One region of the Pseudoalteromonas sp. SG45-2 genome, then DNA from elsewhere that is predicted to be linked to it. Evidence: riboswitches for the same ligand, from Rfam matches in the RefSeq annotation. Region 1 holds a riboswitch; the other holds the start of a gene.
What was found. A riboswitch is a leader RNA that binds a small molecule or an ion and turns the genes downstream of it on or off. The one in region 1 is predicted to bind cobalamin.
Positions count from the first base shown of each region.

Region 1 (3,171 bases):
CATGTCTAAGCTTGCATCAAAAGCACCAAACTGTTTTGCAAGTTCCCAGTTAAAAGTACGTTTAGCAACATTACGCAACTCTGCGCCCGTTTCTTCGTCTTCAGCGCTTAAGTAAGCAAAGTTAAGGTTGCTATCAAAACCAAAAAACTGCTGGGATAAGCTAAATTCAACCCCTTCGTAGCGTGCTTCATCAATATTAGCCAATGCAAAGTTTGCATCGTAATCAATCTTATCTTCTATATCGTTTCTAAATACTGCAATATCAACTTGCGCGATATCAAAATCTACACTCAAACCTAACTCACGGTTTACTGATTTTTCAGGTTGTAAATCAGGGTTACCATAAACTGGATAATATAAATCGTTAAATGTAGGAGCTTTAAAGCCAGTACTTTGGCTTATACGAAATGTTGCATCTTCAGATAAATGATAACCCGCAGCGGCGGTATACGTTGTTTCATCGCCAAATTGCTCGTCGTCATCTTGGCGAACAGTTAAATTAGCCAATACTTTATCTGCATCGTAGTAAGCACCTACAAACACGGCAAGTACATCTCGGCTGTCTTCAACAAATAGTTGCGAACTATGCGACACATCATCGTTGTACCAATTAATACCACCACTAATGTTAAGTTCATTAGATAACAGGTACTGGCCGTTATAATCAATTTGTGTACGTTTAGTTATAAAGGTACTTGTTGTTGGCCCAACTGAAAAATCAACATAAGTGTTATCTGAATCATCTGTTGAAAGCGCTAAATCAACACTATGTGTTTGGTTAGTGTAGTTTTTACTCCAACCTGCAGAAAGTTGATAGTTTTTAAAATCATCTCGTTCAATCGTACTGTCTGCTGGGCTAAAGCGACTGTCGTAATCTGCATAGCCTTCACTGTATTGGCCTAATAACTTAAAGTCGCCGTAATGTGCATCGGTGTAGTTTACTTTAAAACCAAGGTTTTTATTTTCATAACCATCTTCATCAGGTGCTACGCCTTGCAGTACATCAAAGTTATCTGTTTTTTCAAAGCCTGCGTTAAATGCTGTTGTTATATCATCTGATTTTACAGAGCCTGCAACTTGATAATTTTGATAAGAGTCAGAACCAAATGTAGCGCTTAGGGATAAGTTATCTGACTCACGCGTAATAATATTAATAACACCAGCGAGTGCATCAGAGCCATAAACAGCCGCGCGAGAGCCTTTAATAATTTCTATGCGTTCAATGCTATTTAGAGGAACATTATTTAATGCTTTTTGACCTAGTGTTGCTGAGCCTGTACGTACACCGTCAATTAAAATCAACGTATCGCCAGAGCCCGTACCACGAAGTGACACGCCTGTATTTTGACCAAAACCACCGTTTGGATTAACTTGAAAACCCACTCGCGTGCTTAAAAGTGTAGGTAAATCGCGTACGTTACTAGCTTCTATTTCAGCACGTTCAATAACATTTACACTCGCTAAAACGTCGTTAATTGATTGCTCAAACTTATTAGCTGTAACGGTTATTTTTTCAATTGATTGCTCTGCACCAGACACAGAAAATGAAAGCGCAGCAGAAATTGCAACGCCTAGAGTTGTTTTGTTTAACATGAGATCCCCTACCTTTGCCCACCGCAAAGATTTAAGTAAGTAAGATTGCATCAAGGCCGGTCTCCGGACTCAGTAAGCACATAAAAACATGCAATACTCTACCGTTGCGGGGGCAGTGTTGGGCTTGTAGTCATCATGAAAACGCACCAACTTCCCGATTATCCTGCTAAAAAAATCATTACATGAAGTGGCTAGCAAGCACCTTGAAAATATGCCGTCATTGTGAGCATTTTGTTTACAAATGTCAATGGACGTCTATATAGCTAAAAGCTATTTCAGTTCAGTGCTGTATTATTATAGCTTGAAGGAATACCGTACTTATCAAGTAGCTTCTGAAGTTGCATTTGTGTAGTAGGTAAATTTAATATTTCATCCATTTTGTGACTAGATATTTTATTTGATTGTGAGTTAATCAAAAAATGTGTTTCATACACTGCATCTGGTACGTCACTCTTAAATAGTAAATCCATATTTAAGATATTCTGCTTTTTAAAATACTGATAAGCAATACTGTTTAAAACCCCGACTTCAGCGCGCCTTAATAGCAGCATTTTAACTACATTGAATTCATCGATTGTAAGGCTTACCTGGTGCTCTTCTCTCAAGTATTCGGCATTTGTATTAAATCCTGCAAATTGATACGAGTACCCTAAAACCCCAACTTTGGTTAATTTGTCCAGATTGTCAAAATAAGTTTGCTCTGATGCATTCTCTTTGAGTGTATAAAGCTCGTTTTTGGTGATGGTATAAAATTCAGTTTTTTCAATATTTTTCTGCGTTTTTTTTGGCAACCATTGCATTGCCATTAAAAATAAAACGTCGAAGTTATTTTTTTCAACAGACAAAGTAAGCCTTTTTACAGGTAAAGAAATAAGTATAAAGTTAAATTCCTCCTGTGCGTCGTTTAAAATATTAATAAACTCAGGAGCAAAGCCCTGCTTTTTTTGCGCGTTAATAACAATCGGAAAGTAGCCATCTTCGACCAATACATCAATATCAACTGGCTTTGATAAGCTTGGCTTGGCAAATATAAGCAAAACAAATAACAGAAATAATTGATGGGGTCTCATTTTAATACCTTCTAGAGTGAAGTTTTTATTATATTCAATTAAATATAATAGCTTAAATATCAAAAAGTGGATTAATACATGCAGAACTACGAGAGGATAAGGTGGGAAAGTTGTAAAAAATTAAGTAGCTTTAATCTGTCTGCAAATATAGACAAATTAAAGCACTTTTATTAAAAACAGTTTATAAATTAGTCGCGAAAGTTTTTAAACTGAAAAGGCTGACCTAAATCGGCACTGCGTACTACCTGCATTGCTTCTTGAAGATCGTCACGCTTTTTACCTGTCACACGCACTTCTTCGCCTTGAATAGCGGCTTGTACTTTAACTTTTGAATCTTTAATGGCTTTAACCACTTTTTTGGCCATGTCTTTTTCGATACCTTGCTTTAACCCAACGTTACGAAATACATTTTTTCCTGCACGGCTAATATCTTGAAGTTCTAAACTAGCTACATCCATACCGCGCTTTGAAATTTTTCCCGCTAAAATATCGAACAACTGCATAACTT
Region 1 is NZ_JACJEO010000012.1:49,110-52,280, reverse strand. Features, by position in the region: gene H5116_RS10435 (TonB-dependent receptor domain-containing protein) at 1-1,593, opposite strand, end outside; cobalamin riboswitch at 1,630-1,814, opposite strand; gene H5116_RS10430 (transporter substrate-binding domain-containing protein) at 1,869-2,663, opposite strand; gene H5116_RS10425 (YajQ family cyclic di-GMP-binding protein) at 2,852-3,171, opposite strand, start outside.

Region 2 (3,171 bases), on a different contig from region 1:
TTTTAATGCACTTGCCGATGTAGACATTTACGGTAAAGCGAATGTAACAGTGCAATCATCTGATGACGGCGAAGGATCTTTTACTGAGATAAAAAGTAATGCATCTCGTCTTGGTGTTAAAGGTTCTGAAAAAATAAATGATAGTTTAGAAGCGGTATATAAGTTTGAGTTTCAAGTTGATGTGTCTGATGCTGATTCAAAAGGCGATAACGACGACAATATTTCTGCGCGTAACCAATACGTTGGTTTAAAAGGTGCGTTTGGCCAAGTGGTTATTGGTCGTAACGATACTGCGCTTAAACAATCTCAAGGTAAGTTAGACTTGTTTAACGACCTTGAAGGCGATATTAAAAATGTATTTAAAGGTGAAAACCGTTTAGGGAATACTGTTAGTTATTCATCAAACTCATACGAAGGTTTTAAAGTACTTGCTACTTTTGTAGCTGAAGATGATGTAGACGCTGATAACGGTTACTCAATGGCGGTTACTTACGGTGACGTGGCACTTAAAAAGAGCGCAGTATATGCCTCTATCGCAGCCGATAGTGAAGTAAATGGCTACGATGTAGTACGCGCGTCAATCCAAGGTAAAGTTGAAAACTTTAAGTTAGGTGCAATGTACCAAACACAAGAAAAAGTTGACGGCAGCGCAGAAGCGGATGGTTATCTATTAAATGCAGCTTACAGCATGGGTAACAACACATTTAAAGTACAATACCAAGACATGGACTTTGACGACAGCGACGATAAGTCAGCAATATCAGTTGGTCTTGATCACAAATTAAATAAAAACATTAAAGTATTTGGCTTTTACTCAAGCTTCGACATGGACAACAACGTTGACCAAGACTACGTAGGCTTAGGTATGGAATACAAGTTTTAACTATTCGCTAAATTAGTTAAAACACTCCCTTTTTAACCGCGCTCTTTTGAGTGCGGTTTTTTTTGCTTTAAATTATTTACTTAGCCGCCCATAATAGAGCTTCATTTGGAATGAGGTGCGAGTCCTCGACTGTTCCCGCAACTGTAATTAGCGCAAAGCTTTAAGTCAGATACAAATGGTATAATACCAATTTTATTAAAAACATGATCTTTCTAGCGAATTAAATAACTTACTAACTTCGTTAAAAATTATTCATATAGAACAAGTATATGTCATAATTTCCGCTTTGTTATTAAGCTATTTCTTTGTCGCTATAATAAATCACTAATTTAGTGCAATTGGTATAAATTCTTTTAACGAGCGGGTTTACTCATTTTTTCTTGTAGTGCATTAGTATTTTTATCGCATTTTAGTGAGTTTAATCCCGTCTAGGACTGACTATTGCACACTCAAACGCCATTAAATATACCATTACTAAACGTTAAAAACGTATCGTGGGGTATTGGCAATAAAACGATCCTCAAAAAAATAAACCTTAAAATAACCACAGGTAAATTTGTTGGTTTAATTGGACCTAATGGCGCAGGTAAATCGAGCTTATTGCGTTGTTTATATCGTTTTAATAAACCCAGTGATGGCGTTGTAGAGTTTAACAACACCGATATTTGGCAGCTAAAAAGCGATGAGTACGCAAAAAAAGTAGCGGTTGTTTTACAAGAAACCCCGTCGCAATTTAACTTAAGCGTATTTGATGTTATTGCACTTGGGCTAACGCCTCATAAATCGCTATTTAGCTCAGTAACTAACATTGATAAACAAAAAATTACCCAAGCTATCAACACTGTAGGGTTGGCAGATCATAGCGATCAAAGCTTTGAGTCACTTTCGGGTGGAGAAAAGCAACGTGCCTTGATAGCCCGCGCCATAGTTCAGCAACCTCAGTTGTTAATAATGGACGAACCAACTAGCCATTTAGATGTTAAATACCAAATACAGGTAATGGAGCTTGCTAAATCGTTGGGTGTAACGGTGTTTGCATCGTTTCATGATTTAAACTTAGCTTCTGCAATGTGCGATGAACTAGTGGTTATTAAAAATGGTGAAATTACACATACAGGCACGCCAAGTGCGGTATTAACCGAAAACATGCTAGGCGACGTTTTTGGTGTCTGCGCCCAAGTAAATAATCACCCGCAAATATCGAAGTCGGGAAATAGCATCCCTCATATCACTTACTTTTATGGTTACGAATAATATGAGCGCAGTTAATACTCGCCACTCACTTGCGCTATTCATCAGTGCTGCGGCTGCTTTATTTAGTTTATTTGCAGCACTTAGTTTTGGTGCAGCAGAGACCTCACTTCAAGACGTACTTAATAGTTTTTTGCTCTCAAATGATGCGTCTTTTAATTCGCGTATTATTTTTGAACTAAGAATGCCACGCACATTACTCGCCTTTTTAGCCGGCTCTGGCTTAGCAATTGCGGGGCTTATTTTACAAACGGTAACGCGCAACCCTTTAGCCGATCCTTACTTATTTGGTATATCGTCGGGTGCTTCATTTGGGGTGGTGTTACTTATGGCATTAGCAGGTATTAGCGCAGGTTTTATGTTATCGGCAGCAGCATTGCTGGGTAGCTTACTCGCCATGAGTTTATTAATACTTATTGCAGGTAGGCAGCAAAGTGCACAGGTAGAATCAATGTTATTAGCTGGTGTTGCTCTGTCGTTTTTATTTAGTGCATTTACCAGCTTGCTGCTTTATTGGAGCGACCCTCAGGCGGTAGCCGCTATTTTATTTTGGACACTGGGCAGCTTTTCGCGTGCGCAGTGGGCTACGCTTTGGTTGCCTTTATTGGTAATTACATTGTGTACGTTTGTAATGCTGAGCTTTAGAAGGCAGCTAAATGCTATGTTACTGGGCGATGAAAGCGCAATTACATTAGGTGTGAGGGTTCAGCGCTTTAGAATACTTATGCTGGTTTTAAGCTCATTAATTACCGCTGTGCTGGTGGCTATGTGTGGTGGTATTGGGTTTGTAGGATTAATGGTGCCGCATATTGTGCGCTTTTTTATATCCCAAGGCACCATCGCTGGCTTACTGGTAACCAGCTTGGTGGGCGGTACATTTATGGTGTGGGTTGATGTACTTTCGCGCTCATTGCTGAAAAACCAAGAACTGCCCGTAGGTGTTATTACTGCAGCTATTGGTAGCGTGTTCTTTTTGAGTTTATTGTTTTTTAGAAAGCGAAGGGTGTAATTCCATGAAAACCTTAATGGTGCAAGGC
Region 2 is NZ_JACJEO010000032.1:26,952-30,122, forward strand. Features, by position in the region: gene H5116_RS18580 (porin) at 1-883, shown strand, start outside; cobalamin riboswitch at 945-1,079, shown strand; gene H5116_RS18585 (ABC transporter ATP-binding protein) at 1,325-2,137, shown strand; gene H5116_RS18590 (iron ABC transporter permease) at 2,139-3,143, shown strand; gene H5116_RS18595 (cobyric acid synthase) at 3,148-3,171, shown strand, end outside.
Region 2: linked by a shared signal. The riboswitch ahead of H5116_RS18585 (ABC transporter ATP-binding protein) and the one ahead of H5116_RS10435 (TonB-dependent receptor domain-containing protein) in region 1 are both predicted to bind cobalamin.